2 regions of the Fictibacillus iocasae genome follow, and region 1 is predicted to be linked to the other one. Evidence: a T-box and tRNA genes for the amino acid it is inferred to sense, from the RefSeq annotation. Region 1 holds a T-box; the other holds one or more tRNA genes.
The links. A T-box is a leader RNA that pairs with one kind of tRNA and senses whether it is charged. The one in region 1 lies ahead of tyrS (tyrosine--tRNA ligase), so its partner is inferred to be a tRNA-Tyr.
Positions count from the first base shown of each region.

Region 2: it encodes a tRNA-Tyr, which carries the amino acid that the T-box ahead of tyrS (tyrosine--tRNA ligase) is inferred to sense. The anticodon was not compared.

Region 1 is NZ_JBHTCP010000051.1:131,275-145,542, reverse strand. Features, by position in the region: gene thiI (tRNA uracil 4-sulfurtransferase ThiI) at 1-609, opposite strand, end outside; gene ACFQPF_RS17120 (cysteine desulfurase family protein) at 610-1,752, opposite strand; gene ezrA (septation ring formation regulator EzrA) at 2,099-3,793, opposite strand; gene hisJ (histidinol-phosphatase HisJ) at 3,993-4,826, shown strand; gene refZ (forespore capture DNA-binding protein RefZ) at 4,791-5,468, opposite strand; gene ACFQPF_RS17100 (GAF domain-containing protein) at 5,661-6,146, shown strand; gene megL (methionine gamma-lyase) at 6,277-7,479, opposite strand; gene rpsD (30S ribosomal protein S4) at 7,811-8,413, shown strand; gene ACFQPF_RS17085 (GNAT family N-acetyltransferase) at 8,796-9,245, shown strand; gene ACFQPF_RS17080 (aldo/keto reductase) at 9,417-10,319, opposite strand; gene tyrS (tyrosine--tRNA ligase) at 10,351-11,610, opposite strand; T-box leader at 11,660-11,883, opposite strand; gene ACFQPF_RS17070 (transglycosylase domain-containing protein) at 12,024-14,268, shown strand, end outside.
Region 2 is NZ_JBHTCP010000048.1:108,310-122,577, reverse strand. Features, by position in the region: tRNA gene ACFQPF_RS15100 (tRNA-Asn) at 1-39, shown strand, start outside; tRNA gene ACFQPF_RS15095 (tRNA-Ser) at 42-133, shown strand; tRNA gene ACFQPF_RS15090 (tRNA-Glu) at 153-227, shown strand; tRNA gene ACFQPF_RS15085 (tRNA-Val) at 247-322, shown strand; tRNA gene ACFQPF_RS15080 (tRNA-Met) at 491-567, shown strand; tRNA gene ACFQPF_RS15075 (tRNA-Asp) at 643-718, shown strand; tRNA gene ACFQPF_RS15070 (tRNA-Phe) at 722-797, shown strand; tRNA gene ACFQPF_RS15065 (tRNA-Thr) at 814-889, shown strand; tRNA gene ACFQPF_RS15060 (tRNA-Tyr) at 996-1,080, shown strand; tRNA gene ACFQPF_RS15055 (tRNA-Trp) at 1,115-1,188, shown strand; tRNA gene ACFQPF_RS15050 (tRNA-His) at 1,209-1,284, shown strand; tRNA gene ACFQPF_RS15045 (tRNA-Gln) at 1,289-1,363, shown strand; tRNA gene ACFQPF_RS15040 (tRNA-Gly) at 1,373-1,447, shown strand; tRNA gene ACFQPF_RS15035 (tRNA-Cys) at 1,465-1,538, shown strand; tRNA gene ACFQPF_RS15030 (tRNA-Leu) at 1,580-1,664, shown strand; gene ACFQPF_RS15025 (hypothetical protein) at 1,819-2,169, opposite strand; gene ACFQPF_RS15020 (B3/B4 domain-containing protein) at 2,355-3,017, opposite strand; gene queG (tRNA epoxyqueuosine(34) reductase QueG) at 3,089-4,234, shown strand; gene ACFQPF_RS15010 (methylated-DNA--[protein]-cysteine S-methyltransferase) at 4,296-4,832, shown strand; gene ACFQPF_RS15005 (amidase domain-containing protein) at 4,904-5,785, shown strand; gene trmL (tRNA (uridine(34)/cytosine(34)/5-carboxymethylaminomethyluridine(34)-2'-O)-methyltransferase TrmL) at 5,921-6,397, shown strand; gene ACFQPF_RS14995 (DUF5366 family protein) at 7,207-7,767, shown strand; gene ACFQPF_RS14990 (transglycosylase domain-containing protein) at 7,788-9,620, opposite strand; gene ACFQPF_RS14985 (PrkA family serine protein kinase) at 9,793-11,688, shown strand; gene lepB (signal peptidase I) at 11,825-12,403, shown strand; gene ACFQPF_RS14975 (hypothetical protein) at 12,434-12,610, shown strand; gene ACFQPF_RS14970 (nuclease-related domain-containing protein) at 12,789-13,772, opposite strand; gene yhbH (sporulation protein YhbH) at 14,253-14,268, shown strand, end outside.

The DNA of each region.
Region 1 (14,268 bases):
TACCCCGCGCTTTAAGGTTAAGTAGCCTGCTACGGGGCTGTCGATTCCGCCTGAGAGCATCAGCATCGCTTTCCCTCCCACACCGACGGGAAGCCCGCCTGCACCAGGGAACGTGATGCAGCTAATGTATGTTGCGTTTTCCTTCACTTCAATCCGCACATCAATATCCGGTTTATGAACATCTACAGTAATGTTTTCCGTGTTGATCAGGATGTGTGCCCCTACCTCACGGTTGAGTTCTTGAGAACCTACTGGAAAATGCTTATACGCCCGTCTTGCCGAAATCTTAAAGGTTCCTGGTCCTGTGCTTGCTTTCTGGAATGCCTGAAGCGCAGCTCCTTTGATTTTCTCGAGGTCATTTTCGGATTTTACAGCAAGGGAGATCGCATGAATGCCGAACACATCCTGCAATTTTTTTACGACCGGAGCATAATCCTCGCCATTCAAATCAATATTGATGCGGTCAAAAGCTTTTACTGCCGCAACAGCTGGAAAAGCACGCAATTTCTTTTTTACCGTCTCGAATAACTGCGATTCAAAGTGCCTACGATTTTTTCCTTTTAACGATAGCTCGCCATATCTGACGACAATATGATCATAGTTCATGATTTACCTCATCACTTCTCTTAAGTTTTTTACTGCGCTTTTTATGGCATTTACGGCCATTTCCGCTTCATTTATCGTGTTATCGAAAGAAAGACTTATGCGAATAGCGCTTGATGCCAGGCTTTCGTTCACACCCATTGAAAGCAGCACGCGGCTTGGGCCTGCTTTTTTCGAAGAACACGCGGAGCGGGTCGAAACGAAAATGTCCTTCTCCTCAAGTGTATGAATGAACACTTCCGGCTTAATTCCCTCGACCGAAAAGTTTAAAATATGCGGTGCTGTTCCGTTCACAGGTGTATTGATTTTGATGCCTTCAACAGATGATAGAGCATCCATTAAGTAGGCTTGAATCTCTTGAAGCATCTCGCGCTTTTCTTTTGCTTCGTCTAACGTCATCCTCATTGCTTTGGCAAGAGACACGATGCCGGCTACATTTTCTGTTCCAGCACGAACCCGTCCCTCTTGCTCACCTCCGGTAAACAGAGGAGATAAAGTGATTCCGTTTCTAACGAACAGTGCTCCGGTTCCCTTTAATCCATGAAACTTGTGGCCTGAAATGGTACAAAGGTCAATGTTGGCACCCTTTAACCCGAGAGGCACCTTTCCGACTCCTTGCACATGATCTACGTGATAGACAATTTTGGGATGTGCAGCCAGAATCTTTCCGATATCCTCAACCGGCTGAATAACACCTGTTTCATTGTTCACATGCAAAATGGAAACGAGCGTTGTTTGATTGGTTATGCTTTTCTCAAGATCCTCTAATGATATTTGTCCGTTTGGATATACCGGCAAATACGTAACGGAGTATCCAATCGTTTCTAAATAATGAAAGGTTTCATACACCGAGGCATGTTCTGCCATTGTAGTAATCAAGTGCATGCCGCGCTCTTTATGTGCTAATGCTGTTCCTTTAATCGCGATGTTGTTCCCTTCTGTTCCGCCCGATGTAAAAATGACTTCAGAAGGTTCAGCGCCCAAATATGAGGCGATATTTTGCCTTGCTTTGTTAAGAAGCCTTTCTGCTTCTCCTCCTTTGGAATGAAGCGAGGAAGGGTTGGCGAAAAACTGCCTTGAAACAGAAGCGAATGTTTGGACAACTTCTTCATACGGCCTAGTCGTAGCACTGTTGTCAAAATAAATCATAGCCATCCTCCTGATGAATGTTTCCGTGCTTTTTCACATTTTTTAATCATACCATAAACCGCTTGGCCAACCTACCACTTTTCTCTTTATAGCATGCCTAAAAACGTTCTGATTGTGCAGTCAGATATGTATTCATTTCCCAAAAAGCGGTTTAAAATCGTTTGAACTTTATTTCGGATGTATTTGTAAGCTGACATCAAGCGGTTCAGCTTAGGTGAAGGTGTACTTATACAGTGGACTTTTACTTTTTAGCCATGTTGTATCTTTTCGCAAAAAAGCGATGCTCCTTCAATGCTACAAAATCCAAATGAAAGAGGCTGCCCTGTTTTCAGCAGGACGGCCTCTTTTAAACGTGTGCCTTCATATTAATTTCCATTTGTTTCAGTACACCCGGATGTACGCTTTCAACTGCAGAGCCTGCAATTTGCAGCGCATCTTCATACTGGCAGTTGCGGAAGGCGATCTCTGCTTCAATAAGACGGATGGAAACGTTTTGATAGCTGCTTCTAAACCGGTTGCCATATTGTATCAGCTGTTCGGCCAGCTGAGCGGTCTCGATCATCTTAGCTGTCTCTTCATAGCCTTCTTCCACTGCAACGAGTGCCTTTTCAAGCACGTAAGATACTTCGGAGATCTCCAGCGGCTTTTCATCGAGCTTCTTAGACACCTCAATAATATACTCCTCAGCTTTTGCGATGGTCACGAGATAATGCTCAGGGAGGCCGGGAAGGTTGCTCTTTTGCACCATTCGACGTGCTTCCAGCAGTTTTCGGCGCAGTTCTTTTAATTTATCTTTCGTATGCAATTCGTCCTTTCGCAAGTTCAAAAGCATTTCCTGATAAATTTTCTGTGAGCGCTGCAGCTCGTCCAGCTGGCTTTTCATTTCCTCAATCATCTCGCGTATGACTGAGAATGAGTCCTTCTTTGAGACAATGGATTCTTCAATTAAATTAAAACGATTTTGAAGCTTGTTATACAGCTTTTCTATTTTTTTCTGCATTTCCGATTCATTATGATCGATCTGGTATGTGAGAGACACGATGTCCGTCTCCTCGCGCAGGTTCTCCATATTGATTCTCATATCATTCAAGATTTCGGCAATATGCTCTCTTTCTTTTAGAACAAACTGCTTAGATACGACTTCGTTTTCCAATAGCTCATACAGCTGATCCACTTTACTGAACATTTCATCGAGTTCTTTTTGTGAATCCTCCGTCTCGATTCGGTAAATCTTTTCGGTTACATCTGACAAATTGTTAGAAAGCTGCTCGATTTCCTTTTCGATGACAATATGGTTCAGCACATAGCCCTGCTGCTCCATTTCATGAAAGCCTTCTTTCAGGTTGCGAAGCTGGGAAGGAAGGTCTGACTGGACACTTACGAGCAGTTCTGGCACTGCCTGCATCTTAGTTTTTGTTACATGAAGACGGTTGGCGCTTTCGACTAAAATCTGGCGGGCTTCTAGATGGCTTCCCGCGCTCGTAAGCTGTTCAAATTCTTCAAATTTGTGCTGAATGTCTTCAAATTCTTTATCAAAGACAGATGCCGTCTGGCCAAGCGAGCGAAGGTGAGTCAAATAATATTTTTTCGCCTGTAAATACTGCTCCTTAGCCTCGATGATCTGTTCTCTGTTCAGCTCTTCACTCGTGATCAATTCGTTGATTTCTGCCGTAATGATTTGAATTCTAGATGAAATGCTGTCTAACGTGCGTTTTGCCTGGCGGGTAATTTCACGCGCTTTCCCGAACCGGTATTTATCTGCATATTCTTCCGCATCAAATAAATCTTCTTCAAGGCCTGGAAGGATAACGGTCACCATCTCATCCCATTCATTACGCCACGATTCAAATTTTTCTTCCGTTTCACCAATCATGACCAGCCCTTTTACTTTCGCGATTTCATCGGTGAGTGGACGGTTCATAATCTGGATTTTCAACCCTTCAAGGACGTCAATTTCGTTATAGATCTTGCGGCGCGACCATGCACCATATCCAATTAACAAAAGGACAGCGATTACTGCAGCAACGATAGGTAATGTCATAGGTAGCACCCTTTCTCTGTTTCCCCTATAAATATAAAAAGCCAGGCTGGCAGCAGCCAAGCTTACGATTGGTTTTATGTATATCACTGTGTTTTAATGTATTAAATATAACATGTAAACTAGATTTTGAACCAACAAAAATGCAAAATTTGATAAAAATTTTCCATATATAACAAAATTCATGAAAAGGAGTCGGATTATGCGATTTGATGGACATGTACACACACCGTTCTGCCCGCATGGATCGTCTGACACGCTGAATGAATATGCTGAGCGCGCCCTGTCACTCGGCTATTCTGGCATCACCTTTACAGAGCATGCTCCACTGCCATACGGCTTTACCGACCCTGTGCCTGAATCTGATTCAGCCATGAAACGAGAAGATCTTCCCCGCTACTTTCAGGCTTTGAAAGAGATCAAACAGGAATTCAAAGGCCGATTACAAATTTTCACAGGTCTTGAAGTCGATTTCATTGAGGGATTTGAAAAGGAGACCGATGCATTTTTGACAGATGTTCAAGATTATTTGGATGATGCGATACTCTCCGTTCATTTTTTACAGCATAAAGGGAAGTATTGGTGCATGGATTACAGCGAGGATCTGTTCGGTGAAATGGCTTCTGTCTTTGGAAGCGTAGACGACATATATGCCGCTTATTATAAGACCGTGAAGGATTCAGTCCAGTTCCGTTTCTCATCTTTTCAGCCAAGGAGAATCGGGCACATCACACTTGCGCGCAAATTCCATAAACGATATCCAGCTCAACGCACGTTCGCAGAGGACATCTTGTTTATTTTAGAGGAAATAAAAGCGAGGGATTATCAGCTTGATTATAATGGGGCAGGCACGGTGAAGCCAAACTGCCAAGAACCGTATCCTTCTGACTGGGTTGTTCAAGAGGCAGCCAAAAGAAAAATCCCGCTCGTGTATGGTTCTGATGCCCATACCGCTGCGGGATTACATCAAGGTTTCAGTGAGCTGCTTTATCGAGATAAATTAGCCTCCCCATTTTTCCTGGACGGCGCCGAATAAGACATTTGACAGAATGGAAGGTTTCTTTTCTGTCACACATACGAACTTTTCTATCCAGCTTCTGATCCATTTTTGATAATCGCTGTAAAATATGTTTTCTCCGACAGGAAGGTGAAAGACCTCTGTCAAATAAAGCGGCTGCAAAAAGGGCAGCAGCAGCATTTCTTTATATTGAACAGAAAGCAGATCAACAGACTGCCTTTTAAACTCTCGGCGCTTCATTCCTTTTTCAAAGAAGGCGTTCAAATAATATTTTTCTTTTGCCAAGTAGGTTGACATCAGTTCACGGATCAACGTTGAATCAAGGGTCATCTCACGGTGGACGAATCGGGCGAGCTCAAGGTTGTTCTTTTGATAGGAAAGCAGCTGCTCTGTCAGTTCTATTAATGTTCCTTTAGCCGTTTCCTTTGTTGAGGTATGATACACCACCTCAAGCCTGCGGACATAGCCTTCATAAAAGGACATAACGAGTTCTTCTAACAGCCCTTTTTTCCCGCCAAAATGATAGGAAACGAGGGCGATATTCACATTTGCTTTCTGGGCGATCTGCCTGATCGTTGTTCCTTTGAAGCCTTGGCTTGTAAACAGTGAGATCGCTGCATCGCAGATTCTTTCTTTCGTCCCTTTTATTGCGGTCTTCATCGTCTGACACCACCCTTTTTTAAACGCATGCCGTACACTGCCTAAATAGATTTGGACTGTTATGTAATACATTCTTGGGGAGGCGGGCAATACCTTTTCTAATCGCTCGACAAATAAGGCGGCAAATCTGTACACTTCAACATTTTCTGCTAAACTAAACATCATAATATCGACTATATAGGGGGATTTTGTATGTTTAACGTTCAATCGTACAGCAACGACCGATCTGAAGCCTATGAGCTGCTGTTTAAACAGCTAGACGCACTTCTTGAAGGAGAAAAGAATATCACAGCCAACCTAGCAAACGCTGCCGCCTTACTGAACCAATTTTTGGATCGCATTAACTGGGCTGGATTCTACCTGATGGAAGAAAGCTCCTCACAGCTTGTGCTCGGCCCGTTCCAAGGCCTTCCCGCATGTGTCAGAATTCCAATCGGCCGCGGAGTATGCGGTAAAGCAGCACAAGACAAAGAAACGGTAGTCGTGGATGACGTTCACCAATTCCCAGGCCACATTGCCTGTGATGCTGCTTCGCAATCTGAAATCGTCGTTCCGATGGTAAAAGACGGGGTGCTGATCGGCGTCCTTGATATCGACAGCCCTGAAAAAAGCCGTTTTGATTCTGTTGATAAAGAAAACCTAGAAACATTCGTCAGTGTGCTATTGAAGCACCTATAACAAACCGGGGTCCGGTACCTTTACCATTTAGAGCAGGTTTAATGATCCTGTTGGTAAAAGGTACGACCCCTTTATTCATTAAAGAGACCGCACTTCCACGTTTAACGGTGAAGTGCGGTCTCTCAATGTATTATGTGTTTAATGCCTGCTCGATATCTGCCCATATGTCCTGCCAGGCTTCAAGTCCGACAGAAAGGCGAAGCAGCGTTTCACTGATTCCCATTGCTGCCCGGTCTTCCGGAGGAACAACAGCATGTGTCATCGTCGCGGGATGCTGAATTAAGGTTTCAGCATCTCCAAGGCTGACCGCGATTTTAATGAGCTCCAGGGCGTTCATGAACCGCTGCGCATCTTCTTTCGTACCACAAATTTCAAAGCTGATCAATCCCCCTGGACCGTCCATTTGCCTAGAAGCCAACGTATATTGCGCAAACTCTGGATCTCCAGGAAACAGCACTTTTGAAATTCGCGGATGCTTTCTTAGTTGTTTTGCGAGCTCTGCTGCATTGCTGCAATGACGGTCCATCCGAACCGGAAGAGTCTTCATTCCTCGAAGAAGCAGCCAGGCATCAAATGGCGACATCACGCCCCCTATGTCCTTCTGTGTCGTCATTGAAAGATGGCTCATCAATTCCTTGCTCCCGGCAGCTAGACCTCCAATCACATCACCATGTCCGCATAAATATTTGGTTGCACTGTGAATGACAACGTCGCAGCCAAGTTCAAGAGGCCGCTGTAAATATGGAGAAGAGAACGTATTATCCACTACTACGGGTATACCAAACTCTTTTGCTATTTCAGCCACAAGCTTAAGATCCACAAGCTTCATCGTCGGATTGATCGGCGATTCCACATATATTAAAGCGGTTTCTGGCCTGATCGCCGCCCTGATCTGCTCTTCGCCATCCATTGACTGAAAACTGTGACTGACTCCAAAACGTTCCTGCATAAAATGGAGCAGGCCGAACGTACACCCATATACGCCTTCGGAACATAAAATATGGTCACCTGTTTTCACCATGCCCATTAAAACAGCAGATACTGCCGCCATCCCTGATCCAAACGCCAAGCCTTTTTCTGCTTTTTCAAGCGCCGCGATCCGCTGCTCCAGCATCTCGACCGTCGGATTTTGAAGACGTGAATAAATGTATCCTTCTTCCTCGCCTGCGAATCTGCGCTCGCCTGACTGCGCATCAGGAAAAACAAAGGTGGATGTCTGAAAAATCGGCGGTGCCAAGCTCCCGAAATGCTTGAGCGCATCATATCCACTGTGTATAACCTCTGTCTCAAATTTTCGTGAACGTTCTTGTTTTGACTGAATCTCTTCCATCATCGTCAAAGACCTCATTTCACATAATGTAAGCGCTTTCTTTTATTATCATATCCTGTAAAGCAAGGATTGACAATCATTATTGAACGTGTGGTGAGCCTCTTTTTCAGCAGTGCTTGACTTCCACTACTTTACGTCGTATACTGTTCTTTGTGTAAAATAACGCAGCACTGTGTCCATCTGCTGTTTGATTTTGTTCCTTTTTAAAGGTACATCGCGTAGCTTCTCGGCTGCTGAAGTGAAGATGTGTGAAAACAAAATCGGCTGCTGAAAAGGGCGGAGTCACTGTTTCTTGTTTTACTCCAAAACAAAACACGTGAAGGAGGAGACTATTATGTCTCGATACACAGGATCTACGTGGAAAATTTCCCGTCGTCTTGGAATTTCATTAAGCGGAACGGGTAAGGAACTTGCTAAGCGTCCTTACGCTCCAGGTCAACACGGACCAAACCAACGCAAAAAAATCTCTGAATACGGACTTCAGCTTCAAGAGAAGCAAAAGCTTCGCCACATGTACGGAGTGAACGAGCGTCAATTCCGTCGCATTTTTGATGATGCTGGCAAAATGCCTGGTATCCACGGCGAAAACTTCATGGTTCTTCTTGAGTCTCGTCTAGATAACGTTGTTTACCGTCTTGGTCTTGCTCGCACACGCCGTGCGTCTCGCCAGCTTGTAAACCACGGGCACATCACAGTAAACGGAAAGCGTGTAGACATCGCTTCTTACCGTCTTTCTACTGGAGATGTAGTTGGTGTACGTGAAAAGTCACGCAACCTAGTAGCAGTTAAAGAAGCTCTAGAAACAAACAACTTTGTTCCTGACTTCTTGACTTTCGACGAAAACAAGCTTGAAGGCACATTCACTCGTCTTCCTGAGCGTTCTGAGCTCCCAGCTGAGATCACTGAGCAGCTTATCGTTGAATTCTACTCTCGTTAATTGTAACGAAGCAAAACCCCGATTCTATTTGGAATCGGGGTTTTTGTTTTTGTAAACAGATTAGTTAACTTGAAAGAAAACAGTGAAGCCGTTGGCCTCCATTTCAGGCGCACGCTTTCCGCGGGGCAGTCGGTGAGCCCCTTCGTCGCAAGCGCCATTGAAGGGTCTCACCTGACCGCTTGTCCCGCAGGAGTCGGCGCCTTACATTCCAGCCAACTAAGTCGATGAAGAACTCAAGATATAATCAATATTCACAATAACCATTTTCACTTCTATTCAAATCCAAATCTTCTTGACGGTTTAATGAATATTAAAATAAATAAACACTCTACTCTAAAAAAAAAAAACGGAGTAACATTATATAATTTATTGAGGGATTATCATGATTAAAAAAATCGATATAAATAATAGAAAAAAAGCTCAAGAAGTACTAAATGTGCAAATTCCTTCTTACAATATGGAAGCAAAAATTATTGGCACATATGAGATACCTCCGTTAAAAGATACAGTCGATAAGTTACAGCAATGTGGTGAAACTTTCTTTGGCTATTATTCACAAGACAAACTATGTGGTGCAATATCATTTAAAATTGAAAATAATGAAATGGATATTCACCGATTAATCGTAGATCCAAAACATTTTAGAAAAGGAATTGCTCAGAAACTTTTGGAAATCGCTGAAGCACAGAAAGGAATTGAGTCAATAAAAGTTTCAACTGGTTCAAAAAATACTCCCGCAGTTAGATTTTATATAAAGAATAGGTACCAAAAAGTTAACGAAGTCAAAGTAAATGAACTAATTTCCTTAACTCATTTTGAAAAGAAAATTTAAATGTATATATAACAATCAAGTGTATTAAATGGAAGATAAAAAACGACCAAATTTGGTCGTTTTTTACTTTTTGGGGATATTCAATTACAATGCAAGTTCACAAGCTAAAAACTTTTTTACTAATAATTGAAAAAGTGATTTCTTTATTAAAAGGATACCCAATTATTAAGATCAGTCCACTTCCCGCATCATGCTGCTTTGCAGGATGTCGAACCATTGTTCTGTGTTCATGTTCAGCTCTGTTGCTTTGACAGCAGAGGCGATGCGTTCTTTCTTGCCGCTTCCGACGATCGGCATGATGCGGCCAGGGTGAGCGAGTAGCCACGCGTAGGCTGTCTCATCAAGGCTTTCTGCCCCAATTTCAGCTCCTACCTTCTCCATCGTCTTTTTCACCGCAATACTTTGTTCATCACTTCCGGAGAACAAACGGCCGCCAGCAAGCGGTGACCATGCCATTGGCGCGATGCGCTTCTCTAGGCAATGATCCATTGCTCCATTAAAGAAAGAATCCGTATGCAGCACAGATAACTCAATCTGATTCGTAACTAGCTCCACATCACAATAGCTTTGAAGCATATTGTATTGTGACGGTGAAAAGTTGGATACACCGAAATGTCTTACTTTTCCTTGCTTTTTTAACAGGTTAAAAGCTTCAGCCGTTTCTTCCGGGTTCATGAACGGATCAGGGCGATGAATAAGCAAAAGGTCAAGATAATCCGTGTTCATGTTTTTCAGCGAGCGTTCAGCCGAAGTGATAATGTGCTGCTTGCTCGTATCATATGACTTAATGCTATGCTCAGGGCGATTACCAGAAATCAGCTTGATGCCGCATTTGGATACAATCTGGATCTTTTCGCGAAGCTCCGGTTTAAGAGCGAGTGCTTTTCCGAAAATCTCTTCGCACGTGTAACCTCCGTAAATGTCAGCATGGTCGAATGTGGTAATGCCCCACTCGATGCACTGTTCTACAAGCGCAAGCAGTTCTTGATCGCTTAAATTCCATTCTCCCAGTCTCCAGTGACCATGTACGATACGTGAAAATTCCAGGTCTTTTGCTAACGTGATTTTTTCCAACTCTCTCACTCCTGATTGTTTGTCTAGTTGATTAAAAACGAATCAATGTATACTTTTTCTTTCCGCGGCGGATTAGTACAAATTTATCCTCAATACGGTCTGAAGCGCTGATGATGGCATCAAGACTTGTCAAACGCTCTCCGTTGACTGAAATTGCACCGTTCGTAATATCTTCTCTGGCCTGGCGCTTAGAAGGAGATACCTTTGCCGCAACAAGAAGGTCGACTAACAAAACATCGTCTCCTGATTCCATAACGTGTGATGGGAATTCTTTAAATCCTTGCTCAATTTCTGTACCTGTGAGCTCGCTCACGTTTCCGCTGAAAAGGGCTTCTGTAATTTTCAATGCCTGCTCATATGCCTGTTCGCCGTGCACGAGTGTCGTCACCTCACGCGCTAGTGCCTTCTGCGCCTCACGCTTTTCTGGAGCTGACTGAAACGATTCCTCTAGTGCTAAAATCTCTTCCTGTGACAAAAAGGTGAAGTATTTGAGCATGTTCATCACATCGGCATCGGCCGTGTTCACCCAGAACTGGTAAAACTCGTAAGGTGTCGTCTTGTCAGCATCTAGCCAGATGGTTCCAGATTCCGACTTGCCGAACTTAGTACCGTCTGCCTTCGTGATAAGCGGAATAGTCATACCGAACGCTTTTTCTTCTTCCCCCGAACGGCGAATCAATTCCATCCCTGCTGTAATATTGCCCCATTGGTCACTTCCGCCGATTTGCAGCTTGCAGTTTTCTTTTTGATGAAGGTTCAGAAAATCGTACGACTGGAGAATCATGTATGAAAACTCTGTAAACGAAATTCCCGCATCGAGGCGCGTGTTAACAGAATCTTTCGCGAGCATGTAGTTAATCGAAAAGTTCTTTCCAACATCACGCAGAAAACCAATAACACTCAGCTCGCTTAGCCAGTCATAGTTATTGACAGTCTTTGCCGGGTTGTTCTCGGCATTAAAGTCTAGGAAACGCGAAAGCTGATCTTTGATCTTGTTCGACCAATTCACAACTGTTTCTTGTTCATTGAGCGTACGCTCTGCTTTCTTACCACTCGGGTCTCCGATCAGACCTGTCCCGCCGCCTACTAGTGCGAGCGGCTGATGTCCTGCAAGCTGAAATCTCTTCAGCGTGAGAATCGGGAGGAGGTTTCCGATATGAAGGCTGTCTGCCGTCGGGTCGAAGCCGCAGTATAAAGTGACCATCCCGCTTTCTAATTCTTTTTCCAATCCTTCGCGGTCCGTTACTTGATGCAGCAGTCCGCGAAACTCTAAATCGTTTAAAATTGACATATTGTTCTCTCCTTTTTCCGTTTTGCAGGCAAATAAAAAACGCCCCTAAAAAAGGGACGTGATTTCTCGCGCGGTACCACCCTGATTGAGAGCAAAAATCAGCTCTCCGCCTCAACTTGTTAACGGATTAGATCCGTTTCCTGCTACTTTCATATTTGTTCACAGGAAAAGCTCCAGGAGGTAATTCACTTACGCCTTTGTGCTGGTTCACATCAGCCACCAGCTTTCTGAGTCAGGGAGACGCACGCTACTTGTTCCTATCTACGCTTATACGATATTCGCCATTGTTTTCTCATTTTTATCATATTAAGTGAGCACTGTCAATGACAGGGAAAATAATTGAATGTTCAAACGATTGCTTTTCCGCCGTTTTCATTATGGTATAATTAGACGGGATAGGGGGGAATTATGGGATGTCTCAACTAGATTCACTGCGTGAAAAATGGGAGAGTTTGACCCGTTTTTTGCATGAGAAAAACATTATGTATACAGCGAGCCTAACATACAGCATTTTATGGAATACATTTTTAGTACTCGTCGTGCTCGGCTTGCTGGGAGGCACATTTGCTGCCGGAGTGGGCGCAGGATTTTTTGCATCACTCGTAAAGGATGAACCTGTAAGGGCTTATGCTTCTATGAAAAAAGACATTTATAACTATGAAGAGACCAGCAGGGCCTATTTTAGCGGCGGAGAAGATATCGGAGCGATGAAATCCGATTTGGACCGCACAGAAATTCCGCTCGCAAAGGTTTCTCCTTTCGTTAAAAAAGCGGTGATCGCCACAGAGGACGAGTATTTTCACGAGCATGAAGGCGTCGTCCCAAAAGCGATCATGCGTGCGATGTTCCAGGAATTTACCGGATCAGAAGTGAGGTCAGGGGGCAGCACGCTCACACAGCAGCTAATCAAGAACCAGATCCTTACGAATGAAGTTTCCTTTGACAGGAAAGCGAAAGAGATTCTTCTCGCGATGAGACTCGAAAAGTTTTTCAAAAAAGAGGAAATTCTGGAAGCCTACTTAAATGTAGTGCCTTACGGCCGGAACTCTTCTGGAAACAATGTAGCGGGCATCCAGGCAGCCGCACAGGGTGTGTTCGGCGTAAATGCTGACAAGCTGAATCTCGCACAGGCGGCCTACTTAACAGGGCTGCCGCAGAACCCGTTCGTGTATACACCATACGATAACAGCGGCAATGTCAAGCCAGAAAAAGAGCTGCAATATGGCATAAACCGCATGCAAACTGTATTGAAACGGATGTTGACCGGCGGACATATCACTGAAAAAGAGTATTCACAGGCATTGTCTTTTGATCTGCGCAAAAGCTTAACGTCCAATAAGCAGACTTCATTTGAAAAATATCCGTATATTACATATGAAGTGGAAAAGCGAACCGTTGAGATCCTGAGTGAGCTTCAGGCCAAGAAAGACGGTAAAGTGTGGAGCAAACTGAAGCCAAAGGAGCAGCTGGAATACAAAGATAACGCCAGCAAGCAAATGGGCAAAAAAGGCTTGAAAATTTATACCACACTAAACAAAAAAATGTATGAAAAAATGCAGCAGACGGTTAAGAACAATAATCTGTTTCATCCCGCTCTGCATTATTACAAAGAGCAGAACGAAAAAGGCGAATGGGTCACGAAAAGTGAGCCTGAAGAAACAGGCGGCATCCTGATTGAAAACAAAACAGGAGCTATCCTGTCATTTGTCGGTGGACGCGACTTCAACCGTGAACAGGTGAACCACGCTATGAGGGCACCGCGTCAGAACGGATCAACGATGAAGCCCCTGCTCGCTTATTCGTACTCAATGGAGCTTGGGAAGGTACAGCCTGGAACGATTATTCCGGACGCCCCGCTGCAGCTTGGCGATAAATATGTCGGCAACTGGGACGGCAAGTTCAAAGGTCTCCTTTCTGTCAGAGAATCTCTGAAGCAGTCGCGCAACACACCAGCAATTCGAAGCTATTTGCGGGTGAATTCTGTTGAAGCGACGAACAAACTGATTCAGATGGGCTTCTCCCGCATCGCGGAGGAAGACCGCTATATTCCTTCTATGGCTATAGGAGGAATGACGATTGGAGCGACAGTAGAAGAAAACACAAACGCATTCGCTACATTCGCTAACGGCGGACAGTTTGTGGATGCCTATATGATTGAGAAAATTGAAACAAATAAAGGCGAACTTCTGTATCAGCATAAAGCCAAGGCCGTTCCCGTGTTCTCTCCTCAAACATCGTATTTGACCATTGATATGATGAGGGATGTCCTCTCGAGTGGAGGAACAGCAGCAGGCGTTAAGCGAATGCTGTCGTTCTCTACAGACTGGGCTGGAAAGACCGGAACGACGAATGAAGATAAAGATTCCTGGTTTGTTGCCACCAATCCAAATGTGACGCTCGGTGTTTGGCTCGGATATGACCACCCTGCTCCGCTTCAAGGACGGACTGGCCCGAGAAACCAGGCTATATGGGCAGCTCTTGCGAATGATGCGTACAGTATAGCACCAGAGCTAATGGCGCCGAAAAACACCTTCGCTATGCCTAGTGGAATCGTCAGAATGCAAATTTGCGGAATCTCTGGAAAGCTTCCTTCCGATCTTTGCCGCAGCGCGGGGCTCGTAACGAGCGATCTGTTTAATGCTAAGTTCACACCAAATG
Region 2 (14,268 bases), on a different contig from region 1:
ACCGATCGGTCGCAGGTTCGAGTCCTGCCTGTGGAGCCATTGGAGAGCTGTCCGAGAGGTCGAAGGAGCACGATTGGAAATCGTGTATACGGTCAACCCCGTATCAAGGGTTCGAATCCCTTGCTCTCCGCCATGAATACATATAAAATATCGGCCCATTGGTCAAGCGGTTAAGACACCGCCCTTTCACGGCGGTAACACGGGTTCGAATCCCGTATGGGTCACCAATTCACAACTTTAAAATCCGGAGGATTAGCTCAGCTGGGAGAGCACCTGCCTTACAAGCAGGGGGTCGGCGGTTCGATCCCGTCATCCTCCACCATTTATTCTTTCAAAAACACCATTGCATGCATCAATGCAGGGGTGGAGCATGGAGCGTAATCATCAGTGATTACACGGCGACATGTTTCGACGCATCTACTACTTTGGTTATGCGTGTAGAGGAAGAAACAACAAACGCGGACTCATCATCCGTAAGCATACTCATTGTCGCGGGGTGGAGCAGTCTGGTAGCTCGTCGGGCTCATAACCCGAAGGTCGCAGGTTCAAATCCTGTCCCCGCAACCAATTTTATTTTATGAACTGCGTCGATTAACACCTAGCTCATAAAATATCAGAAGTACCGTTTAGGTACAACCAAATGGATCCGTGGTGTAGTGGTTAACATGCCTGCCTGTCACGCAGGAGATCGCCGGTTCGACCCCGGTCGGGTCCGCCATTTGGCTCGGTAGCTCAGTCGGTAGAGCAGAGGACTGAAAATCCTCGTGTCGGCGGTTCGATTCCGTCCCGAGCCACCATATTTTTAACTCTTGAGCCGGTTTAGCTCAATTGGTAGAGCAACTGACTTGTAATCAGTAGGTTGGGGGTTCAAGTCCTCTAGCCGGCACCATCACTTTTTTATTAGTGAAGATGCTGCAAAGAGTGATCAGTCAACAAAAAAATTCACTCTTGAAAAATCAGCAAACATGAATTAAAATAGTATTTGTCTCTCATGTGGAGGGGTAGCGAAGTGGCTAAACGCGGCGGACTGTAAATCCGCTCCCTCAGGGTTCGGCGGTTCGAATCCGTCCCCCTCCACCATTCTTTTTTGACAGACAAACACAATACCTTTTATAGGGGCATAGTTTAAAGGTAGAACGAAGGTCTCCAAAACCTTTGGTGTGGGTTCGATTCCTACTGCCCCTGCCATTTACATCTTAGATATTCTGGCGGTCGTGGCGAAGTGGTTAACGCATCGGATTGTGGTTCCGACATTCGGGGGTTCGATTCCCCTCGATCGCCCCATTATTGGGCTATAGCCAAGCGGTAAGGCAACGGACTTTGACTCCGTCACGCGTAGGTTCGAATCCTGCTAGCCCAGCCATTTTTATATGCGGAAGTAGTTCAGTGGTAGAATACCACCTTGCCAAGGTGGGGGTCGCGGGTTCGAATCCCGTCTTCCGCTCCATTTTTTTATTTTATAACGGCGGCATAGCCAAGTGGTAAGGCACGGGTCTGCAAAACCTTTACCCCCGGTTCGAGTCCGGGTGCCGCCTCCATTTTAATTTTAGCAGCAAGCAGCACTTATTTTCGATTCCATGCCGGTGTGGCGGAATTGGCAGACGCGCACGACTCAAAATCGTGTTCCTTCTGGAGTGCCGGTTCGACCCCGGCCACCGGTACCATTTTACTTCCTTATACAAACAATCAATGACGGTTTCTACACTTAGTAGAGGCCGTTTTTTAATTACAGTTTGTGCCATAAGCAACATGCTAGAAAAATGGATGAAGGTATGTAAATGCTGCCGATTATCAGTCGGCAGCTTGTCCGCACGTCTATTACGGTATAGGAGTAATCGCGGTTAGTTCAGTTAACTCAGGACGGACGAGGTATCCAATGGATTCGTCAAGATCATTGGCGAATCGAAACGTTGCGGAAAAATCGTTGGAAGGAAACACATCAATCTGAAACTCAACAGCGTCTGTAAAGCCGATGGAATATGTCCGCGTAGCAAACTCTCCCGGATCAATCGTGAACGTTTCGGATACGAAAGGGGTTCTTGTGCCATCTGTTTCTAAAATGAATGCTTGCATGATAACCGTCTGCTGTGCAGCTGCATCTTCGTTAATAATATCTACTGTTACTGTACTTCCTGCCTCTCTTAAAGGCCCAGTCGTTAAAGCTGCCATTGTACATCACTCCTTTCAAGTACAAGGTACGATATTCTATGACAGCTCCATCATCATGGCTTGTACAATTGCCAAATAAATAGAAAAATTTACTGAGTGAAGTACTTTTTTCAGACTGGCATGACTATATATATAACAAGCTAGTTGTAGGTTTTAATAAAGCACTTCCCTCGGGAAGTGCTTTATTACGTAAGAAGCGCGATATGAGCCTCTCCGCCGTGAACTTGTGTAAACATTTGAGCGATGGATGTTAGAAGCTGTTCCGCATTTTCTGGCTCTAATGACGGAGGAAGATAGATAATATGCAAGGCCTCTTTTGCCTGCTCTGTCATCATAGTCCGTTTAGAATCAACGATAGGGCTTCCGAATGCTCCTTTCGCATCACAGCTGACAAGCTTTCCTTCCATGTTCATTAAACGACCGTTTAACCCTTCATATTCGTCTTGCGCGTTACCGAGCCGGATCTCGACATCCCCATCGATCATTTTGGCATCGTATATGCCGAGTGGCAGTGCATGGCGCAGAGAAAAGAAGTTATTAACATCCACAGCACTGTTTACAGGGCTGAGGTCTTTACCTGTCAGTACTCGGCGGAGCAGTGCTTCTGACGCAGGTCTGTACCGGGAAGGATCTGTTCCGAGAGACTTGAAAACATCGCGGTATTCTTTAATATACGGCCAGTCTGATGGCTGTTTATCCTCAAGACGGATGGATTCAGTGAATAGCTGGAAACGGCCTTTAATCATTTGCGGAGAATCCCCAACCGCGATATGATGGTAGGTAATGAATCCGATTTTAAAGCCGGGGACAAGCTGTTTGACAGCAGGGCTGATCGTCCCTTTTTTCATAATGTGCACCACCCTTTTTATTCACAAGTGTACCATATATTGAATAAATCTTGCAGAAAGGAGGACGCAGCATGACAGGCGCCCAGTTAAAGGAAGAGATAATCGCATATAGTAAAACAATCGGCATTGATAAGATCGGCTTTGCAGCGGCAGACGTGTTTTTGCAGCTGAAAGCAAGGCTGATTACTCAGCAGGAGCTTGGATACCAGTCAGGTTTTGAAGAGCCGGATATTGAAAAGCGGACGAACCCAAAACGGCTTCTATCAGGTGCGTCCTCCATCATTTCGATCGCTCTGGCGTATCCATCTAAAATGAAAGACGCTCCGAAAAGTGTGAAAGGAGCAAGGCGGGGCATTTTTTGCCGAGCCTCATGGGGAAGGGATTATCACCATGTGCTGCGGGAAAAGCTGCAGCTGCTGGAAGCATTCATTTTGGAGAAACATCCGGATGCCGCCGTGAAGTCGATGGTCGATACAGGAGAGCTGTCCGACCGGGCAGTCGCCGAGAGAGCGGGAATTGGCTGGACCGGAAAGAACTGTGCGATCATTACACCTGAATTCGGTTCTTATGTGTATTTAGGAGAATTAATCACGAACATCGCGATTCCGCCTGACACGCCGATGGAAGATCAGTGTGGATCTTGCAATATATGCGTCGAGGCATGCCCGACAGGAGCGCTCGTACAGGGGGGGCAGCTTGATTCAAACAAATGTGTGGCCTACCTGACACAGACAAAAGATTTTATGCCAGATGAGTACCGTTCTAAGATAGGAAACCGGCTCTACGGCTGCGATACGTGCCAGACGGTGTGTCCAGAAAATAAGAAAAAGGATTTCCATCTTCATCCGGAGATGGAGCCGGATCCAGAACTGGCAAAGCCACTGCTTCGTCCCTTGCTTACAATCAGCAACCGGGAATTTAAGGAGAAGTTTGGCCATGTATCAGGGTCTTGGCGCGGGAAAAAACCGATACAGCGGAACGCCATTTTGGCTCTTGCTCATTTTAAAGACAATTCTGCGGTTTCTGATCTTGTGCATGTTATGACAAAAGACCCGCGGCCTGTCATGCGCGGAACGGCAGCATGGGCGCTTGGTAAAATAGGCGGAGAAAATACAGAGAATCATCTTATAGTGGCAAAAGAAAACGAAAAAGATGAGAAAGTGCTTACAGAGATAGAAAAAGGGCTAAAAATGATGAAAAATGAACAAATTTCATAATCGCAAAAGTTACTCATGTCGGATAGTATAAAGGACAAGTAACGAAGAAGAAGGGATATGTATGTGTCAGATAAAAACCGTACTCTACTACGAGGAATGTGAAAGCATAATTGGTCCGCTTACGATTATTTCTACCGATAAGGGGATCTGCCGGCTGGACTTTGGCACATTAAACGAAAATACTCCATCGCTTCAGGCATGGATGGCTAAGTATTTTATTAAAGGAGAGCTCGTTCATGCTCCTTTAAAATTAGCAGCCGCAACAGAACAGTTAAGAAATTATTTTAACGGAACACTTAGAGAATTTGCTCTAGAGTATGATTTATACGGAACACCTTTCCAGAAAAAAGTTTGGGAGCAGCTAACGTCTATACCATATGGATCAACGTGCTCCTATAAGGAAGTGGCATCCGGAATCGGTGCACCAAAAGCGGTTAGAGCCGTCGGGTCGGCCAATAACCAGAACCCTGTGCCGGTATTCATTCCATGCCACCGTGTCATTGGCTCCAATGGTGCGCTTGTTGGCTATGGCGGAGGTTTGGATAAGAAAGAAATACTGCTCTCCATCGAGCATACTAGCTGCCAGAAATCCTCGTAGAACCCATTTTGCGGGTTCTTTTTTTTTGCCGTTTTCTCATATGTTAATAAAGCAGAGAGGAGTGGCCGTTCATGTGGACGAATATACTGAAAAATTATATACAAACACAGTCTCAATGGATGATTGGCAGCGAGCGTACATCGAGAGTCTTTTATATGGTGAAGGAACAGGAAAGTTTTTTGCGAAAAAAAGAGATGCTCAAAGAACGAAAGGCGAGCATCGTCAATAATCAGACGAGCGGTTCGATCATTCGGACACAGGAAGCAGACGGGAAGACACAGGTCGACTATCTGGTGCACCATAGCCTGCTGATCAAGCAAGGCTATGACTTTTATGTAGAAGAGCTTGTTCAGGAAAGGCGCAGTGTGTTTGAAGATGATGTCATGCTGAGCGATGGCCCAATCATTGAAGAAGGAAGTTCAACCGACGCCAGTAAAATCGACCGCGATATGTCTCCGCCCGATTTCCGCAAAGGCATCTATCAGCGGATGGAAGCCGTAAAGTATGCCGAGCGGTGGTGGAATTCGCATAACCCTTCATTCAAAAATTTCGATGTGAACTGTACGAACTATGTCTCGCAATGCATTAACGCAGGCGGTATACAGATGACAAACCATGGCGTCCGTTCAAAAGGGTGGTGGATGAGAAACAATAACTGGAGCTATTCGTGGAGTGTGGCGAACGCATTTCGCTGGTATTTGAGCGGATCGCGCACTGGGCTTGTCGCAGAAGAAAAATATTCTGCCAGCCAGCTGCTTCCCGGTGACATCGTATGCTATGATTTTGACGGTGATGGCAGGTGGGAGCACAGCACGATTGTAGTGGCGAAGGATCCGATGGGAGAACCGCTCGTTAACGCCAACACCACTAACAGCCGCATGCGCTACTGGGGATACGAGGATTCCACAGCATACACGAAGCGGATTCAATATAAGTTCTTTCATATCGTATAAAGTGCAGAAAGCATGGGGTCCGGTACCATCATCGGAAAATTGGCGTTATCGCTAAATTTTCATGAAATGGTACCGGACCCTTTCGCTGTTGCGTGCTATAATAGTCGAAGCAATCATTAATAAGAGGTGAGCTTTTTGGCTATTCATGTTGTACTCTATCAGCCGGAAATACCGGCGAACACTGGCAATATCGCAAGAACATGTGCAGGAACAGACACGCACCTGCATCTGATCCGCCCGCTCGGGTTCTCAACCGATGATAAATACTTAAAGCGTGCAGGGCTGGATTACTGGGAGCACGTCAACTTGACGTATTATAATGACATACAAGAACTCTTCGACCGATACCCTGATGGCAAGTTTCACTTTGTCACGAAATTCGGAGAGAGAAACCATACAGACTTTGACTATACCAATCGAGAAGAAGATTACTTCTTCATCTTCGGAAAAGAAACAACAGGACTGCCGCGGGAACTGATCGACAGCAACATGGACACATGCATGCGGCTGCCGATGAACGAAAACATCCGCTCCCTAAACCTATCCAACACAGCAGCCATCCTCATATACGAAGCCCTAAGACAACAAGACTACCCAAACCTGAGGAAATAAACATAGTGCGGATGGCTGGATAACATGCATGGTGGAAAGAGGTTTTGACATTGAAAGCTAGATGTAATACTTCCGTGAACTTTGTGTGGATATTACCTTTATCTTAGTACTTGTCGTTTCTTCTATGAATGCTTCATGACTAGGTTGATTGGAGTGAAAGGCGCAGACTCCAGCGGGATGAGTGAGACAGGTGAGACAGGTGAGACCTTCCGAAGGTGCTGGCGGCGGAAGGGCTAGCCCCTTGAGGTCAAATGAGAAAGTGCCCGATAAGTCAAAGAGCGATTTTCTCGGTCCCTTCCTCATTTGCTTGCCCTAGGCTGAACGAGCCATCCCTGCTTTTCGCCACGCCCCTCTGGATAAGCGTGCGCCTGTAACGGAAATCAACCATATCACAGATTTCATCAAAACTAACAAGAATACTAAATACCTAAATAAAAAAACGCCCCAAAACATCGGGGCGTTTTCATATGTATGCGTATTAGTTCTTTCCAGGGCGGTCATTGTAGCCCGCTGTAAAGATGGCAGTTAAGAACGTAAGCATGACAAGCAGTATGAGAATAAAGCTCATTTTACCGTCCTCCTTTTGCATAAGTCTTTCCTTGTATCCTTTTTTTACACTATAGGAAATATACCTTTTTTGCAACGATGATTTATTGACGTGGCAAAAAGTTAAAGTCCATAGTATAAGTGCAACTAAGGCTGACGAGTCAACCAAGTTTTCTTTATTATAAAGGAAAAAGAAAGCGCTGTGAATCTAAAATGAGTATAATGAGGACAGGATTTATGCAGAAAGGGGTACATCATCTGTTTTGAAGAAGAATGTATACATCACCGGGTACTTGCCGCTGTTTTCCATCATCCTGTTCAGCAGCGCATTTGCCATACATATTGAAAGACTGCTAATTAGTAAACTGAAATTTTTCGGCGTTTATCAAGGGATGCGGGAACTGTTCTCCGCCCAGACGATTCACCTTTCAGCGGGCTTCTGTCTGTTTCTCCTGTTCTTCATGACCTTCGCGGCGCTCAAGCTGCTGTCAGACTCATGTATGCAGCTTGGGTTGTTTTTCTTTTCTATGGATAAAGAGGGCGATACCCTTCGACTGACGAGGCAGGGAGGCTGGATATTCTTTGGCGGCGCGATGGCAGCCGTCGTGCTGAACTTCAGCCTCACCATCATCCTTATACTTTTCGCAGCATCAGCGCTCGTCTATTTCTTTTACTTCCTGCTAAAAGCAAGTACGTATATGAACTCTGTGAACATTATGGGAATGGTGTTTTTGCAGCTGTTCTTCTGGGCCGCATTCGGCTTGGTGACCGCCTATACCGTCGTCAGGCTGTATAACGCGCTCATGGCCGGAATCGCCTCATAACCTTAAGTTGAAATGGACATTTACCGGTTATGAGCGAAGGACATGACATCGCGCCATATGCCGATCTGCGGCTGTATGCCCTCTACAAAGCGGATGGAAGCAGGCTGATCACGACCGATCCAGACACCGGCCGTATACCGGTCGGTTAAACCGACGAACCATAAGTCGTTTACATTATTCGTTGTTCCCGTTTTGCCTCCGATATAAGATGATCCGGCAAACGAAGCACGGCGAGCTGTACCAGACGACACAACCATGCTGAGCAATGCTCTCATCTTCTCATTCGTGTCCGGCCTCCATACAGGAGTGCTGGACTTTTTCCATTGATAGAGAACTTGGCCATCTCTTGATTTCACCGAACGTATGGCGTGAGGAGCCGTATAGATGCCATTGGATGCATACGTGCTATAAGCCGAAGTCAATTCCAGCGGTGAAAAGCCGAACTCAAAACCGCCTAACGCAGCCGGCAGACGATGATCATTGGTAGAGATGCCGCCAAAGTGAAACGGCTCCAAATAATTAAACGATTGTTTAACACCCGTCGTTTGTAAAAGGCGGACAGCTGGTGTGTTCACGGAAAATGCCAGAGCTTGGCTCAGCGGCATGCGGCCATACACCGCGCCTCCATAATTTTGCGGACAATAGCCGTTGTTACAGAAGGGCCCTGCATTGATTAATGTGCCTCCGCTTGCTTTGAACGTATCAATATATGGCGTATACACCAGAAGTGGCTTAATCGCCGAACCTGGCTGACGCCGGCTTTCATAGGCACGGTTAAAGTCTGTATAGTTGGATTTCTTGCCGCCTGACAGAGCAATGATTTCATGCTGTTTGTGATCGACAACAGCGACCGCGCCTTCCACCTCTTGATAAGGCAGCCGGTTGACAAGTGACTGTTCTGCTTTTGCTTGTAACGAAGGATCCAGTGCGGTTTCAATGACAATTCCTTCACCGATGAGCCGTTCCGTTTCCTTGCTCAATGCTTTTCCTTTGAGCTCTGGTCGACTATCGGCTAGCAGCTGCTGAAACTCATCTCTCACGTAAGCGGCAAACCCGGGAAAGCTTCTATAAGGCAGATTCTGCTGTACCTCGATTTTTTCTTGCCACGCAGCGGCATGCTCTGCGTGCTTAATATTCTTCTGTTCTAGCATCTTATCTAAAATCCACTTTTGCCGTTTCTTTGTGTTCTCCAGCTTTGTCACAGGATTATAGAGGGAGGGGTTATTCGGTATAGAGGCGAGCAGGGCGGTTTCACCGAGTGTGAGCTCACTGGCACGCTTGCCCAAGTAATAACGGCTCGCTGTTTCAATGCCATATACACCGTTCTGAAAATAGATCGTGTTCACGTACAGCTCCAGAATTTTTTCCTTGCTGAGCGTTTTTTCAATCTGATAGGAGATCAACAGCTCCTTCAGCTTCCGGTCATAGGTCTGGTCATGATTGAGAAACATGTTTCGTGCGAGCTGCTGTGTAATGGTGCTCGCGCCTTCCTGGATACCGCCGCCTTTCAGATTTGTAACCAGGGCGCGTGCGATCGCCTTACCATCAATGCCATGGTGTGTGAGGAAATCCTGATCCTCTGTGGCTATAAAGCTCTGAATCACTCTTTTAGGTATCTGTTCATACGCAATGTAAATTCTGTTCTCTGTTCCCCTAAATTCGAAGAACACGTTGCCGCTGCTGTCCAAGGCTGTGCTGTTCTTTTCCAGCGGATAGCGGGAAACATCTGCGATGGAACGCACCGTCTGATCAATGGGGGTGTAGCGTTGTATTTCCTGTTTTAATCCTATACATGCAAGCGCCACAATTCCGAGCAGAAAAAGGGACGCAGCAAAACCGAACAAACGACTCATGATGCACCTCTAGCGTGTTAAAAGTTGATGTATGCCTATTTTACCATGCAGGCTCGCATGGGAAGGAAATAATCTCCTTATCTGAAAATAATGTTTCGACCGAATGATTACGGACATCCTCGCATAGAGTAGATTAACACTTGATGGAGCCAAAAAATCAAGGGAGGTACTCATGGATATTTTATCGAAAATACAATCGCACCGTGAGGAGGAGCAGCGTCTTGTCTGGGAAGGTACTTTTGCCGAGTATCTAGATATCTTAAAAGAGCGGCCGCATGTCGCCCAATCAGCACACTCCCGCGTATATAACATGATCAAAGACGCTGGCATTGATAACTCTAACGGTCAGAAGAAGTATCAATTTTTCGACAACCAGATTTTTGGATTGGAAGAAGCGATTGAACGCCTTGTAGAAGAATACTTTCATCCCGCAGCAAAGCGTCTGGATGTACGCAAACGGATTCTTCTGCTCATGGGGCCAGTCTCTGGCGGTAAATCAACTCTCGTGACCATGCTGAAAAGAGGCCTCGAGCAATATTCCAAGACAGAGAGCGGAGCGGTGTATGCCATTAAAGGCTGCCCGATGCATGAAGACCCGCTGCATTTGATCCCGCATCACTTAAGACAGGACTTCTTTGAAGAATATGGCGTCCGTATCGAAGGAAGCTTATCGCCGCTGAACACGATGAGGCTCGAGAAAGAATATGGCAACCGCATTGAAGATGTCGTCGTGGAACGGATTTTCTTTTCAGAGGATAAACGAACCGGAATTGGAACGTTCAGTCCGTCCGACCCGAAGTCTCAGGATATCGCCGACTTGACTGGAAGCATCGATTTCTCGACGATCGCCGAATATGGTTCAGAGTCCGATCCGCGCGCCTACCGCTTTGACGGCGAACTAAACAAAGCGAACCGTGGGATGATGGAGTTTCAGGAAATGCTCAAGTGTGATGAAAAATTCTTATGGCACTTATTATCTCTTACGCAAGAAGGCAACTTTAAGGCTGGCCGATTCGCGTTGATCTCAGCCGACGAATTGATCGTAGCGCATACGAACGAAGCCGAATACCGCTCATTTATCGCGAACAAAAAGAATGAGGCCCTTCATTCCCGTATCATTGTCATGGCCGTCCCATACAACCTCAGAGTTTCTGAAGAAGAACGCATTTATGAGAAGATGATTCAGTCCAGTGACATGTCACACGTCCACATTGCGCCGCATGCGCTGCGTGTTGCCGCTATTTTCTCTATTTTAACGAGACTGAAGGATTCGAAAAAACAGGGCATGGATTTACTGAAGAAGATGAGGCTGTACGATGGTGAAATCGTGGAAGGCTTTAACCATGTGGATTTGGAAGAGCTGAAGCGAGAGTTTGCGGATGAGGGAATGAGCGGAATCGATCCGCGTTATATTATCAACCGCATTTCATCCACGATCATCCGTAAAGAAATTCCGTCGATTAACGCGCTCGATGTGCTGCGGTCCCTCAAGGACGGTCTGGATCACCATGCCTCCATCTCGAAGGAAGACAAAGAACGCTACGTCAATTTTATTTCTGTCGCACGCAAAGAATACGATGAAATCGCGAAAAAAGAAGTCCAGAAAGCGTTCGTATATTCGTATGAAGAATCCGCCATCACACTCATGGACAATTATTTGGATAATGTGGAAGCGTACTGCAACAAAAACAAGCTGCGCGATCCGCTGACAGGCGAGGAGATGAGCCCTGACGAAAAGCTGATGCGTTCGATTGAAGAGCAGATCGGCATTTCAGAAAACGCAAAAAAAGCGTTCCGTGAAGAAATCCTCATTCGAATCTCGGCTTATGCAAGAAAAGGGAAGAAGTTCAACTACCAGTCTCATGAACGCCTTCGTGAAGCGATCCAGAAAAAGCTTTTCGCTGACCTGAAGGATGTGGTGAAGATCACGACATCATCCAAAACGCCAGATGAGTCTCAGCTGAAGAAGATTAACGAAGTCATCGCGCGTCTCGTTGACGAACACGGCTACAATACGACAAGTGCCAATGAGCTGCTAAGGTATGTCGGAAGCCTCCTTAACCGATAATAGTGATACCAGCATACCTGGATGAAGCAAGGCATCCGGGTATGCTTTTTCTGACGATTCTGAAACAGACAGGTTGTATTTCAGTGCTTTACAATGGTAAATTGATACTAAAGAGATAGGTAAAGGAAGTGACTTCATGAGCTCTCGCACCGAAAAAAATGGACTGGTTGATTGGATTAAAGCGATTGGCATCGCCCTCATTCTGGCGATCGTGATCAAAAAATTTCTATTTGAACAATATGTGGTGTATGGCGAGTCCATGATGCCAACAATCGAGAACGGAAACCGCTTGATCGTGAACAAGATCGGCTATGAAATCACAGAGCCGAAACGATTCGATTTGATCGTCTTTCATGCCAACGAATCAGAAGACTATATTAAACGGGTGATCGGACTGCCTGGCGAACATATCGCTTACCGCAATGATCAATTATATATTAATTACAAGCCAGTACCCGAACCCTATTTAGCGGATTATAAAAAACAAATACCAAACAGCAACCTGACCGGGGACTTCACCCTCGAAGAAATTACGGGCGGCCTGAAGAAGATTCCTGAAGGCCAGATTCTGGTTCTCGGTGATAACCGTCTGCACAGCCAGGACAGCCGGCACATCGGCCTCGTAAAGGTGAAGGACGTCATTGGCGAAGCCAACATCCGCTACTGGCCGGTTGACGAAATGAAGGTGTTCACCGGTTTGGAACAGCCCAAATAGGGGAAACTACAGGGCAAGAGGTGATTCCCTGTGAAAAAAGACGGCAAAGATCAAGATAAACGCGAAAACGGCTCCATGGCCTCAACCTTCGAGGAAATGAAAGAGCACGGCAAAATAATGGAGCACGTATCCTCCAATGAACAAGTGAAAAAAAGCGGCAAAACCCCTGACCCCCAGCAGCTCGAACACGACCAAGACGATAACTAGCTCCATTCCGCCTATGCGGAATGGGGTTTTTGTCTGTTTTGGGGTGGGTAAGCTGGGCTGCGGCCGCGTTCGACACCGTTGCGGGCGAGATGCGGTTCCGCGCGGCTGAGCAGAAGGGAGCTGCGGGCGAGGTTCAGCCGAGCGCGGGCGACATAACAAGTTCGCGGGTAACATTCCGTTATATGGAAAAATCAGATTGTTGCTTAATCTTATATTTAATACTGTTTCCCTTGCCTTCAATTGGATACTGCATCTCTTTTAGCAATCTTTTTGTAATGGAAGCTGATTCTAAATGCAGTAACTCCTTAGCTTGTCTATTGGTGATATGAGCATCAATCAAAAGCCCATAATCCTGAAATGCTGCTTTATGTGCTGTTGCATTAAAACAACAGCAATGTTCACAAAACCATTTGCCAAAGGTTCTTCTCATGGGCAGATGTAAACAAATGGGACATTGAACACCAGATAGAATGTCAGTGCTTTTTAGTTTGTAATGTTCTAAGGCGTTGGGAGAAGGTTCGGTGTGAAATTTTAGAAGTTGATAGGTCAATTTTTTGAGTTCTTTGTCAGTAAGAAGCTCAGATTTATACTTTTTTGAAAGATCCTGAATTTTTAATGGGAGAATTCTTTTTCGTATTACTTTTAACCGTAATGAAGGATTGTAGGTATCGGAAAAGGTGATAATCGTTTGGGGGTTCGTGAACACAACAATGGATTCTACCGGAAGTGTCCATTTCATCTGTTCTAACCATTTGCGGAAATGACTTTCTTGTATCATCACTTGATTTATTGGATCAGGAAAGCACTCTTCCGTTCCATCCTTCTTATATCGGATCATCTGGTCATACAAATCAAAGTAAACTTTTCCTGAGATATTTTTCACTTCCATAATGAGGGCGAATGATTTGGTTATGAAACACACATCTGTTTGGAAGAAGTAATTTTGATTATTTGTCAGTCTGATATCGAATAAAGAGGTGTGACTGTTTTTTGGCAACATATTGAGTTCATACAATAAAGAAACTTCGCCTTTATAACCTGCTTTAAGCCTTCCGAAATCATCTTCAATAACTGGCCATTGAGGAAAATATTTAGCGGTTCTTCTGTAAAGTGCAGCAGTTTGGAGCAATTTTATCCCCGGAGAAGGCTGCTTAATGATCACTTTTGTCCCCTCCCATCTTTTCATCACCCTAACATGAAAATAAATAATGGTCTAACCAAGATAATAGCGATTATGATGTGAAAAACTTTACTTTTTCTTAGTTCGTTTAGAGGATATGGTCAAAATGAAAACGAAAAGAAAGATTTTTTTAGAAAAGGGCATTTTTATAAATGCCGCGGCGAATTCGACCTCGAAGTAGCTGACATCAGGTTATGAGCAGCTGACTTTCTAACATTCACGGGCGAGTTAAAAATAGAATCGGCTGGAAAACGAAATACGCAGGCAACATTCCGATATATGTAAATTCCAAGCCGTTATAGGGAAGAGAGAAAACACCACGACCCTCACTTATTCTTACTAAAATAAAGCAATTCTCCAGCTCTCCTGCATATCATAGAGTAACCAACCCTTTTTCGGACAACAATTATGGCCTGAGGGTGGTCAAAAATAGGCAGCAATGCTGCGCTGGGGGGAAACCCAATGAGTGATTCATCTA